Regions from separate parts of the Streptomyces sp. NPDC098781 genome, predicted to be linked through region 2. Evidence: riboswitches for the same ligand, from Rfam matches in the RefSeq annotation. Region 2 holds a riboswitch; each other region holds the start of a gene.
What was found. A riboswitch is a leader RNA that binds a small molecule or an ion and turns the genes downstream of it on or off. The one in region 2 is predicted to bind cobalamin.
Positions count from the first base shown of each region.

Region 1: linked by a shared signal. The riboswitch ahead of metE (5-methyltetrahydropteroyltriglutamate--homocysteine S-methyltransferase) and the one ahead of ACIQWG_RS30015 (ABC transporter substrate-binding protein) in region 2 are both predicted to bind cobalamin.
Region 3: linked by a shared signal. The riboswitch ahead of ACIQWG_RS00450 (prenyltransferase/squalene oxidase repeat-containing protein) and the one ahead of ACIQWG_RS30015 (ABC transporter substrate-binding protein) in region 2 are both predicted to bind cobalamin.

Region 1 covers NZ_JBIWAK010000001.1:115,141-119,347, reverse strand. The annotation lists gene aceB (malate synthase A) at 1-208, shown strand, start outside; gene ACIQWG_RS00565 (3-hydroxybutyryl-CoA dehydrogenase) at 205-1,074, shown strand; cobalamin riboswitch at 1,258-1,479, shown strand; gene metE (5-methyltetrahydropteroyltriglutamate--homocysteine S-methyltransferase) at 1,645-3,963, shown strand; cobalamin riboswitch at 4,088-4,207, shown strand, end outside.
Region 2 covers NZ_JBIWAK010000008.1:158,430-162,636, reverse strand. The annotation lists gene ACIQWG_RS30020 (FecCD family ABC transporter permease) at 1-776, opposite strand, end outside; gene ACIQWG_RS30015 (ABC transporter substrate-binding protein) at 773-1,801, opposite strand; cobalamin riboswitch at 1,862-2,037, opposite strand; gene ACIQWG_RS30010 (methylmalonyl-CoA mutase family protein) at 2,179-3,981, shown strand; gene scpA (methylmalonyl-CoA mutase) at 3,981-4,207, shown strand, end outside.
Region 3 covers NZ_JBIWAK010000001.1:86,973-91,179, reverse strand. The annotation lists gene ACIQWG_RS00450 (prenyltransferase/squalene oxidase repeat-containing protein) at 1-2,489, opposite strand, end outside; cobalamin riboswitch at 2,680-2,812, opposite strand; cobalamin riboswitch at 2,913-2,987, shown strand; gene ACIQWG_RS00445 (hypothetical protein) at 3,104-4,207, shown strand, end outside.

The sequences.
Region 1 (4,207 bases), on a different contig from region 2:
GCTGCGGCACCGCGTGATCGACCGGGAGACGGTGCTGCGCCTGCTGGACGACGAACTCGTCGCGCTGGGCGCCGAATACCCGTGGGCACCACTCGACGACATCCGCGCCCTCTTCGAACGAACCACCCTCGCGGGCGAGTTGCCGCTCTTCTTCACACCGGACGCCTACACCCGGCACCTCGTGCGACGGACGGAGACACTGGCATGAGCACGGTCATCGGACGCGTCGGCGTGGTCGGCGGCGGACAGATGGGGGCCGGGATCGCCGAGGTGTGCGCGCGGGCGGGGGTCGACACCGTGGTGTGCGAGGCCGACGCGTTCGCCGCCCGGGCCGCGCGGGACCGGGTCGCCGGTTCCCTGGACCGTGCCGTGCGACGGGGCAAGCTGACCCAGGACGCCGCCGGCGACGCCCTCGCCCGACTCGTCTTCACCAGCAGCCTGGACGACCTGGCCGACCGGCAGCTCGTGGTCGAGGCCGTGGTGGAGAACCCGGACGCCAAGACAGAGGTCTTCGCCGCCCTCGACAAGATCGTCGAGGACCCGGCGGCCGTGCTGGCCACCAACACCTCCTCGCTGCCGATCATGCGCCTCGGCATGGCGACGGGCCACGCGGACCGGGTGGTGGGCCTGCACTTCTTCAACCCCGTCCCGGTGCTGCCGCTCGTGGAGGTGGTGACCTCCCTGCACACCTCGGCCGCGACCACCGCCACGGTCGAGGACTTCGCGACCCGCACCCTCGGCAAGACCGTGATCCGTTCCCAGGACCGGGCGGGCTTCGTCGTCAACGCGCTGCTCGTCCCGTACCTGCTGTCCGCGATTCGGATGGCGGAGTCCGGCTTCGCCACCGCCGCCGACATCGACGCCGGCATGGAACTGGGCTGCGCCCACCCCATGGGCCCGCTGAAGCTCGCGGACCTGATCGGGCTGGACACCGTCGCGTCCATCGCCGAGTCGCTGTACGACGAGTTCAAGGAACCTCTCTACGCCGCTCCCCCGCTGCTCCAGCGGATGGTCGAGGCGGGGCTGCTGGGCCGCAAGACCGGCAGGGGGTTCCACACCTACGACCAGGGCTGAGGGCCTGGTACGACGCGGGCTGAGGGGCCCGCGCCGCCGCCGGGATGAGGGTCCCGGCAGTGTCACAGGGGAAGGGCGGGAAGCGCGAGTGCGGCGCTTCCCGCCCTCTGCGTTCGCCCCGGAAGTCCTCCGGAATCGCCTTCCAGATCCTGGACGCCTCTCCCTCGCGGGGCGACACCACGTAGGCTGATGTGTGCAGCTGGTTCGCCCCGTCCGCCAGACGGGGTGTCGTAAGAGGGAACCCGGTGGGAATCCGGGACTGCCCCGCAGCGGTGAGCGGGAACGACCGCCGTCATACGCACTGGGTCCGACGTACGGGCCCGGGAAGCGACGGCCAGTAGGTGTCCTCCGGTCAGGAGGGCGTGCCCGCGAGTCCGAAGACCTGCCATCTGCCCGTGTGCGGACCATTCCGCGCGCGGACAATCCGGTGACCTCGAGGGCGGGTCGGCGTACATACCAGGCGAACGACCGCGCTGTGCCGCGCGAGGTCGGTTCCGTCCGGTTCGTCACCCTTCGCGTTCTCGTCCCGTCTCCGGGATCTCAGGGATTCATCTCGCGAAGGAGATCTCCGTGACCAGCAAGTCCGCAGCCGCGGCAACACGGGCCACCGTGTACGGCTACCCCCGCCAGGGCCCGAACCGGGAACTGAAGAAGGCCATCGAGGGCTACTGGAAGGGGCGCGTCACCGCCGACGCCCTCCACTCCACCGCCGCCGACCTGCGTTCCGCCAACTGGCGGCAGCTCGCCGACGCCGGTATCCACGAGGTGCCGACCGGCGACTTCTCCTACTACGACCACGTGCTGGACACCAGCGTCGCGCTCGGCGCGATCCCCGACCGCCACCGCGCCGCCGTCGAGGCCGACGCCCTGGACGGCTACTTCGCCATGGCCCGCGGCACCCAGGACATCGCGCCGCTGGAAATGACCAAGTGGTTCGACACCAACTACCACTATCTGGTCCCCGAGTTGGGCCCGGACACGGTGTTCACGGCGAACTCCGCCAAGCAGGTCGCGGAACTCAAGGAGGCCGTGGCACTCGGCCTCGCCGCCCGCCCGGTCCTGGTCGGCCCGGTCACCTACCTCCTGCTGGCCAAGCCCGCTCCCGGCGTGGCGGCCGACTTCGAGCCGCTCACCCTGCTCGACCGACTGCTGCCGGTGTACGCGGAGATCCTGGCCGACCTGCGCGCGGCCGGCGCCGAGTGGGTGCAACTGGACGAGCCTGCCCTGGTCCAGGACCGCACTCCGGCCGAACTGAACGCCGCCGAGCGCGCCTACCGTGACCTCGGGGCCCTCGCCGACCGGCCCAAGCTGCTGGTCGCCTCCTACTTCGACCGGCTCGGCAACGCCCTGCCCGTTCTGGCGAAGGCCCCTGTCGACGGGCTCGCCCTGGACTTCACCGAGGCCGCCGCGGCCAACCTCGACGCGCTCGCCGCCGTCGGCGGGCTGCCAGGCAAGCGGCTCGTCGCCGGAGTCGTCAACGGCCGCAACATCTGGATCAACGACCTGTCGAAGTCCCTGAGCACCCTCGGCACCCTGCTGGGTCTGGCCGACCAGATCGATGTCGCGGCCTCCTGCTCCCTCCTCCATGTCCCGCTCGACACGGGCCTGGAGCGGGACATCGAGCCACAGATCCTGCGCTGGCTCGCGTTCGCCGAGCAGAAGACGGCCGAGATCGTCACGCTCGCCAAGGGCCTGTCCCAGGGCACCGACGCGATCACGGCCGAACTCGCCGCCAACCGGGCCGACCTGGCCTCCCGCGCGGGTTCCCCGATCACCCACGACCCGGCGGTCCGGGCCCGTGCGGCGGCCGTGACCGACGCGGACGCCCGCCGGTCGCAGCCGTACGCCGAACGGGCCGCCGCCCAGCGCGCCCACCTCGGCCTGCCCCTGCTGCCGACCACGACCATCGGTTCCTTCCCGCAGACCGGCGAACTGCGCGCCGCCCGCGCCGATCTGCGCGCCGGCCGCATCGAAACCGCCGGCTACGAGGAGCGCATCAAGGCGGAGATCCAGGACGTCATCTCCTTCCAGGAGAAGACCGGCATCGACGTCCTGGTCCATGGCGAGCCCGAACGCAACGACATGGTCCAGTACTTCGCCGAGCAGCTCACCGGCTACCTCGCCACCCAGCACGGCTGGGTGCAGTCCTACGGCACCCGGTACGTCCGGCCGCCGATCCTGGCCGGCGACATCTCCCGCCCCGAGCCGATGACCGTGCGCTGGACGACGTACGCCCAGTCCCTCACGGACCGTCCGGTCAAGGGCATGCTCACCGGCCCGGTGACGATGCTCGCCTGGTCCTTCGTCCGCGACGACCAGCCGCTCGGCGAGACGGCCCGCCAGGTCGCCCTCGCCCTGCGCGACGAGGTGAACGACCTGGAGACGGCCGGTACCTCCGTCATCCAGGTCGACGAGCCGGCCCTGCGCGAGACGCTGCCGCTGCGCGCCGCGGACCACGCCGGGTACCTCGCCTGGGCGACGGAGGCCTTCCGTCTCACCACCGCCGGAGTGCGGCCGGACACCCAGATCCACACGCACATGTGCTACGCCGAGTTCGGCGACATCGTCCAGGCCATCGACGATCTCGACGCCGACGTCATCAGCCTGGAGGCCGCCCGGTCCCACATGCAGGTGGCCCGGGAACTCGCCGCCCACGGCTACCCGCGTGAGGCCGGTCCCGGGGTGTACGACATCCACTCCCCGCGCGTCCCCAGCACGGAGGAAGCGGCCACCCTGCTGCGCACGGGCCTGAAGGCCATCCCCGCCGAGCGGCTGTGGGTCAACCCCGACTGCGGCCTGAAGACCCGCGGCTGGCCCGAGACCCGGGCCTCCCTGGAGAACCTGGTCGCCGCCGCCCGCACGGTCCGGGGCGAACTGCCCGCCTCCTGACCGCGGCTCCCAGTGGGCCGGGACGCCACGCGCGTCCCGGCCCCGCCGAGCCGGACTTAGGTATACCTAAGTTTTTCCCACAACACAACATCTGGGATGCGCATGCTCGACGCGTTCTAGATGTAGTGTTGGCGGTGCTGGTGGTTCGCCGGACATACCTGTGTCCGGCGTCGCAAGAGGGAACCCGGTGGAAGTCCGGGACTGCCCCGCAGCGGTGAGCGGGAACGACCGCCGTCATACGCAC
Region 2 (4,207 bases):
GCGCAGCTGACGAGGGCGGCCGTGAGCAGCGCGGTCGCGCAGAGCAGGACGAGGCGGGTGCGGGCGACCCGCACGCCGAGTCCGGCGGCGGCGTCGTCACCGAAGGCGAAGGCGTCCAGGGTGCGGGCATGTCCGAGGCAGACGGCGAGAACCACGGCCAGTACGGCGGCGCAGAGCAGCACCTGTCCCCAGTCGGCGCCGGTGAGCGAGCCCAGCAGCCAGAACAGCACACCCCGGGTGGTCTCGGCGTCGGCGGAGGTCAGCACGATGAACGAGGTCAGCGCGGAGAACAGCTGCATGGCGGCCACCCCGGACAGCACCACCCGGTCCGTGCTGCCGCCGAGCGAGTGGCTGAGCAACAGGACCATCGCGAAGGAGAGCAGCGCGCCGAGGAAGGCGCCCGCCGACAGCGACACCACTCCCCCGCCCACGCCCAGCACGACGACGGCGACGGCTCCCGTGGACGCTCCCGAGGACACCCCGAGCACGAACGGATCGGCCAGCGGATTGCGCAGCAGCGACTGCATCACCGCTCCGCACACGGCGAGCCCGGCCCCGCACACGGCGGCGAGCAGGGTGCGCGGCATCCGCAGGTTCCACACGATGCCGTCCCGCAGCGGCGCCAACGTGCTCTCCCCTAGGCCGAGATGGGCGGCGACCGCGGCCCACACGTCCGCCGTCGAGATGTCGGCGGGCCCGATCGTCACCGCGACGGCCACCGAAGCGAGCAGCGCGGCGAACCCGCCGCCGGTCAACAGCAGCGTACGGGCGCTCACTTGCCGAGCCCGAAGTCGCGCAGCCCGGCGGCGACCTGCTCGATCCCTTCGATCGTGCGGATGGACGGGTTCATCGCCTGCCCGCTGAGCAGGACGTACCGCTTCTTCTTCACCGCGGTCAGGTTGCGGGTGGCCGGGTTGGTCTCCAGGAAGCGGATCTTGGCCGCGGCGCTCTCCGCGGTCTGCTGCTTGCGGGTGAGGTCGCCGATCACGAGGACGTCGGGGTCCCGGTCGGCGACCGTCTCCCAGCCGATCTGGGGCCATTCGTCATGGGTGTCGGAGAAGGTGTTCTCGGCGCCCACGGCACGGGTGACGGCACCGGGCGCGCCGCAGCAGCCCGCGAGGTAGGGCGACTGGGAGTTGGCGAACCAGTACATGAGGGAGACACCGGAGGCGTCCAGACCGTCGGTCGCCTCGCGTACCCGCCGCTTCAGCTCGGCGACGAGCTTCTCGCCGCGCTCGTCGACGCCGAAGGCCCGTGCCAGGTCGCGTATCTCGCCGTACACGACGTCGAGGGTGAGCGGCTTGCTGCGCGATCCGTCTCCGCCGCTGTCGTTGTCCTTGCCCGCGGAACAGTCGGAGGGCGAGACGTAGGTGGGCACGCCGAGCTTCTCGAACTGCTCGCGGGTGGCGACGCCGCCCTTGCCGAGAGTGGAGACGAAGGAGGCGGTGACGAAGTCGGGTTCGGCGTCCAGGACCTTCTCGAAGGAGGGCGCGTCGTCCGCGAGCCGCGGCACGGAGGCGTTGGCCTTCTCCAGCCCCTTCATCACCGGGTCCGTCCAGGTCGCCGTACCGGCGACACGGTCGGCGAGACCGAGGGAGAGCAGGATCTCCGTGGTGCCCTGGTTGAGGGAGACCACGCGCCGGGGCGCCGACTTCAGGGTGACCTTCCGGCCGCAGTTGTCGATCGTGCGGGGATAGCCGGCGGCGGACGTCTGCGCCGCCTTCGAGTCGTCGCCGCCGGAGGAACCGCAGGCGGTGAGGAGCAGGGCGGATGCCAGAAGAAGCGCGGGGGTGCGGAGCAAGGGCTTTCCTCGGGGTCTGGGCTCGTACGCGGAGCCTGGCCTACGGACGACCTCGGCACCCGGGGGTGCCAAGGTGCCAGCAGGTCTTCGGACTCGGGTTCGTCCGGCCGCGGCGCCTTCCCGGTCTCCCAGTGGCAGTTGCCCCGCCCGTCCCCCTCACCGCTGCGCGTCAGTTCCGGATTCGCACCGGATTCCCTGGCCTCGGGTGTGGCTCGACTGGCCCGACGAGGCTATCAAGCCCGCCTTGTCGCGGGGTCGTTCGACCGGTCGCCGCCAGGGCCGACGGGAGACGGAGACCCAGGTCACAATCTGGAAGAGGGCAAGGTCACAGCCGTGCCCTCTGCTGCTCCTTTGATGATCTGGCCTAGCATCCGAGCATGACGGTCCTGCCTGACGACGGGCTCTCGCTGGCCGCCGAGTTCCCTGACGCGACCCATGAGCAGTGGCAACACCTGGTGGAGGGTGTGCTGCGCAAGGCGGGCAAGGAAGTCTCGGGCCCGGCCGCGGAAGAAGCCCTGTCCACCGCCCTGGAGGACGGGTTGCGCACCCGCCCTCTGTACAGCGCGCACGACGCCGCGCCCGACGCCGGTCTGCCCGGGTTCGCCCCGTTCGTCCGCGGTAGTCGCCCCGAGGGGAACACGGCCGGCGGCTGGGACGTCCGGCAGCGGCACTCCGCGCTCACCGACGGCGTGGTGCTGGCCGACCTGGAGAACGGCGTCACCTCGCTCTGGCTGGTCCTCGGCGAGGGCGGCATCCCGGTGGCGGAGCTCGGCCGCGCCCTGGAGGGCGTCTACCTCGACCTGGCCCCGGTCGTCCTCGACGCGGGCGCCGACGTGGAGCCCGCCGCGCGCGAGCTGCTGCGGCTGTACGAGGAGAAGGGCGTCGCCAAGGAGGCGGCGCGCGGCAACCTCGGCGCCGATCCGCTCGGCCACGAGGCACGTACCGGAAAGTCCTCGGCGTTCGCGCCCGTCGCCTCGCTGGCCCGTGCGTGCGCCCAGGAGTACCCGGGGCTGCGGGCCCTGACCGTGGACGCGCTGCCGTACCACGAGGCCGGTGGCTCGGCGGCCCAGGAGCTGGGCAGCTCGCTGGCGACCGGTGTCGCCTATCTGCGGGATCTGACCGAGGCCGGGCTGACGGTCGAACAGGCTGCCGCGCAGCTGGAGTTCCGGTACGCCGCCACCGCCGACCAGTTCCTGACCGTCGCCAAGCTGCGGGCCGCGCGCCGGCTGTGGGCGCGGGTCACCGAGGTGTGCGGGGCACCGAGCGCCCAGGTGCAGCACGCCGTCACCTCGCCGGTGATGATGACGCGCCGCGACCCCTGGGTGAACATGCTGCGCACGACGGTCGCCACGCTGGCCGCCGGCGTCGGCGGCGCCGACTCCGTGACCGTGCTGCCCTTCGACCACGCGCTCGGCCTGCCGGACGCGTTCGCGCGGCGCATCGCCCGCAACACCTCGACCATCCTCATCGAGGAGTCGCACCTCGCCCGGGTGATCGACCCGGCGGGCGGCTCCTGGTACGTGGAGCGGATGACCGACGAGCTCGCCCACGCCGGCTGGGAGTTCTTCCAGCGGATCGAGCAGGCCGGCGGACAGGCGGCCGCGCTGCGCTCCGGACAGCTCGGCCAGGACCTCGCCGACACCTGGCAGGCGCGCAGCGGCAAGCTCGCCAAGCGCCGCGAACCCATCACCGGCGTCAGCGAGTTCCCCCACCTCGCCGAGCAGCCCGTCAAGCGCGAGCCCGCTCCCGCACCTCTCTCCGGTGGCCTTCCGCGGGTGCGGCGCGACGAGGCGTACGAGGCGCTGCGCGCCCGCTCCGACGCCCACCTGGCGGCCACCGGCTCCCGGCCCCGGGTCTTCCTGGCCGCGCTCGGCCCGGCGGCGGCCCACACCGCGCGCCTCACCTTCGCCTCGAACCTCTTCCAGGCGGGCGGCATCGAGCCGGTCACCGAGGGCACGTTCGAGGAGAGCGGTGCCACCGAGGTCTGCCTGTGCTCCAGTGACACCGTGTACGAGGAGCAGGCGCGGACCGAGGCCGGCCGGTTGAAGGCGGCCGGCGCCTCGCATGTGTTCCTCGCCGGGCGGCCCGGGAATCACCACGATGTCGACTCGTACGTCTTCGCCGGCTGTGACGCCGTCGCCGTGCTGTCCGCCACCCTCGACCGCATGGGAGTGTCCTGATGGGAATCCCCGACTTCTCCGGGATCGAACTCGGGGAGCCGAGGACCGACGCCGGTGCCGAGGAGTGGCAGAAGGCCGCCGGGAACGACGGGACCTTCTGGGAGACCCCGGAGGGCATCGCGGTCAAGCCGCTGTACACCGGCCGTGACCTGGAGGGCCTGGACTTCCTCGGCACGTACCCGGGCATGGCGCCGTATCTGCGCGGCCCGTACCCGACGATGTACGT
Region 3 (4,207 bases), on a different contig from region 2:
ACGATGTCCGGAACGGTTCCGCTCGGGCTCGGCGTGGGCTGCGGCGACGTGCCGTCCAGGCTGCGCTCCAGCTCACCGAAGGAGATGCCGGTGGCACCGCCCACCGCCTGGGTGGAGGCCCGCAGGTCGGAACCCTGCTGGCCTTCCTCGGCCACGTCGAAGCCGCCGTCGGGGTTCTGCCGGGCGGCGAGGAACTTGCGTGCGTCGGCGATCTCGTCGGCGTGGGCGGTGGCGTCCAGTGACAGGCCCTGTACGGCCAGGGCGGCCGAGTTGGTCGAGTTGCCGGCGGCGCCCGGGAATCCACCGTCGGACAGCTGCTTGGAGGCGATCCAGTCGAGCGCCTTGTCGACGGCCTGTTCGTGACCGCCGGCCAGGTCGACGGCCATCGCGGCGATCGCCGTGGAGTCCACGTCGGAGTCGCCGGTGGCCGGGATCAGGCTCGGCCAGGCGCCGTTGTCGTGCTGGAGGCTCAGCAGGTAGGCGATCGGTTCCTTGGCCGCCGCCGCCTCACCGGCGCGCAGTTGCGCCATGATCGCCAGGGACTGGGCGAACACGGACGGCGCGTAGGTGTAGGCGCCCTTCGCGGCGCAGGAGCGGTCGGGTGCGGTACTCGGAGCTGCGCATACGGCCTTGTCGAGGGCGGCGATCACGTCCTCGCCGCCGAAGTCGCGCGGGTCGCGGCCGACGGCCTCGGCGAGCAGCGCGGTCTTGCCGACCGCCCCGCCGACCGCGTAGGGCGTGCCGACGCCGGTCCAGTCGTGCACGGTGCGGCCCTCGCCGTCCTTGCCGCCCCGGTCGAGGAAGTCGACGATGCCGCGCAGCTTGGCGTTGTTCAGGCCGGTCGCGGCGAGGGCGTAGGCGCCGTCGATGGTCAGACCGAAGTCGGCTCGGCCGGTGGCGGGCCCGGCGGTGTAGTACTGCCCCTGCTCGAGGTTGGCGGCGCTGGTGAGGTAGGCGACGCCCTTCTCGAGGTCGGGTCCCTCGCCGTCGGCCGGCGGTGTGCTCGGGTCGTGGGTCGTCGGCGGGTCGGTCGGCTCGGGGTCCTCGGTGGTCAGCGCGGTCAGATCGGTGCCGGCGCCGGCCAGGACGGCGGGGGGCGTCGGGTAGAGAGAGGAATCCGTGGCGCCTTCCTCGAATCCGAAGCCGCCGTCGTCGAGTTGCTCCCGGGACAGCCAGCCGACCGCGGCGTCGGCGCGGGCGTTGTCGCCGAGCGCGCGCAGGGCCTGGGCGGCGTAGCCGGTCGCGGCGACGCTGCCCACGGTCGATCCCGTGTAGGCGGTGAAGGCGCCGTCCGCGCGCTGGGACTTCGTCAGATAGGTGCGTGCCTTCGCGACGGCGTCGTCGTGGCCGCCCGCCTCACCCAGGACCAGGGCGACCAGGCCGGTGGTGGCCGGGTCGCCGTCGCAGTTCTCGCCGGGGCGGATGAGGACGCTGGTGACGCCGCCGTCGGTGCACTGAAGTTGGGTCAGACGGTCTATGGCGTCCGCCGGAGGCGTCTTGCCGGCCCGCAGTAGGGCCAGCACGGACAGCGCCTGGCCGTCGGTGTAGGCGGCGTTGCGGAAGTCGCCCTTCGCGGTACAGCCGGATTCGGGGCCGGCCGCGCAGACGTTCTTCGCGAGATCGCCGACGAGGTCGTGGCCGCCGAAGCCGGACGGGTCGCCCTCGGTGATCTCCGCCAGCAGGGCCAGGCGTGCCGCTGCGGTGGCGTCGGGGGCCTGGTCGGTGCCGGACGGATAGGCGTAGGAGCCGGTGTGGCCGGCGAGGAAGGCGGTGACCTTGTCCAGGGCGGGGCCCTTGCCCTCGGCGGCGGCGAGGGCGTACGCGGTCTCGGTGGTCAGCAGGTAGTTGGGGGTCTCGGCGCCGTCGTCCACGACGCGTTCCCCGTCCGTCAGACGGCCCTTGAGCCAGGTCGCCGCGCCGGCCAGGTCCACATCGCCGGGTGCTCCGGTGGGGGTGCCGGGGTCCGGGGTGCCGCTGCCGCCGTCCGCGCGGACGTCGTCGGGGCTGAAGGTCGGCTTGCCCGTGGAGCCGCCCACGTCGGTGCCGCCGAACACCCAGGCGTCGACGTCGCCGTCATGGAGTTTGCGGTCCATGGCGCCGTACTGGCTGTAGGACCACTCCTCCTGGCCGGGAGCGGCGGTCCAGTAGGACCAGTAGGCCGTGGCGGGCGGGGTCAGGACACAGGACTCCTGGTCGGGAGTCGGGTACTGCGTAGCGGAGTTGAAGGATCCGTGGCCGATGCGGCAGATGAAGGCCGGGCCGTCGTGCTCGGTGCCGGTGGTGCCGAAGCCGCCCTCGTGGAGAAGCTCGTAGCCGGTGGTCGGGGTGGTGTCGCAGCCGCGTACCACGTCACCGCCGAACGGTCCGAAGTCGACGGCGACGATCGCGCCCTCGGTGGCGGTGCACTCGCCGATCGGGTCCGCCGTGGCCGGGGTGACCGTGAGGAAGGTCACCGCGGTTCCCACGAGCAGCGCCAGTGCCGACAGCAACGCCGTCAACGGCCCGCGTCTGGTCCCCGTACGTCCGGTTCTGTGTCTGTCCGTCCCCACTACGGCCCCCGGTCCCTCGCTGTGTGGCCGACGCGGCAAGAGACGTGGGTGAGGGCCGTCACCTGCGGGGGTTCTCCCGCCGGGACGGCTGGTCGCACCACGCCGCAGTCCGCGACGGCGTTCTTTGCGTTCGTTGCTGAGAGCACGCGCCAGGTGTTCCGGCTCGCCCGGCCGAGGCCGGGCTCACGGTTGCGGGACAGCGCCGGGATCTCACCGGCTTCCCCTGGAACCGCGTGCATGTCAGCCGGATTTGAACATGGTTCACAGACAGCGTCAAGGAGAGGCACAGGGGTGGCAAGAGCGCTTCCGGGACAACTCTGGCGGCGGTGGCGGGAGTCGAGTAGCGTCCTGGGCTGCCACATGGGGGAATCCGGTGAGAGGCCGGGGCTGACGCGCAACGGTGTGGAACGGCGGGGGCCGTTCCGAGCCCGAATGCCCATGGCGGCAAGCACCTTTGGAAGCCATCCCGCGTCCCGGACGGCGGCCGCTCCCGATGCCGCGCCGTCCGGGCAACGGGATTCGGGGTCGACGTCCCTCATTCCCAGGAGCCGTCCATGCCCCGTCCCGCGTCCCTTCGGCGTCCCGTACTCGTGGCGTCCGCCGCGCTCAGCGCGTTCGTCCTGACGTCCCTGCCCGCATCGGCCACCTCCACCCCGGCACAGATAGCCACGGCGAAGACCAACGGCGTCGCCTACCTCAAGACCCTCCAGGCCGCCGACGGTTCGTACGCGGGGGCGGGGCTGTCCAACGAATGGGCGTTCAGCGCCTTCGCGGCGGCCGGGACCGCCGCCGTGGACGTCACGCCGGGCGGCGACACCAGCAAGAACGCGAGATCCGTCTACCGCACCCTGCTCTCCACCACGAGCTGGCCGTCGGCCTCGCCTGTCGTCACCGACTACGAGCGGGCCACCCTCAACGCCTACGCCACCGGTATCGACCCGGCCCGGGTCTCGGCCTCCCGCAATCTCGTCGCCGACGTCTACCGCTACTGGCAGACCGCCGAGCCCGGCTACTTCGGCCCCTCCGCCAACTTCAACGGCACGGTGTTCGCCGCTCTGGCGTTGAACGGCGCCAAGACCCAGGCGGGCCAGACCCGCATCCCCCAGACGCTGCGGAACGCGATGATCACCCGCATCCGCGCCAACCAGCACGACGACGGCGGCTGGAACTACTCCAAGGCCGAGGGCGACCCGGCCAAGCTGGCCGCCGCCAGCGATGTGGACATGACCGGCGCGGCGATGGCGGCGCTGTGCGTCTCCGGGGTGCCGAACACCGACATCGACATCGTCCAGGCCAAGGCGTTCCTGAAGAGCAAGCTGGTGCCGAACAGCGGTGCCTTCAACGCCATGTTCGGCATCAACACCGACTCCAACGGCTGGGCGGTCTCGGGCCTGAACGCCTGCGGCATCAACCCGCAGACGGGTGACTTCCTCACCTCTATGGGCAAGACACCCGTGGACTTCCTGATCGCACAGCAGATCAACCCCGGCGGAGGCTTCAAGTACCTGCCGAGCGACACCCAGCCCTCCGCGTACGCCTCCATCGACGCGGTGCGCGCCCTCGCGGGCGGCGGTTTCACCTCGGCCCCGCCCGTACCGGTCACCCCCGGCGCTCCGCAGTGGGTCGCCCAGGGCTCCTTCACCTCCGGTACGGCGACC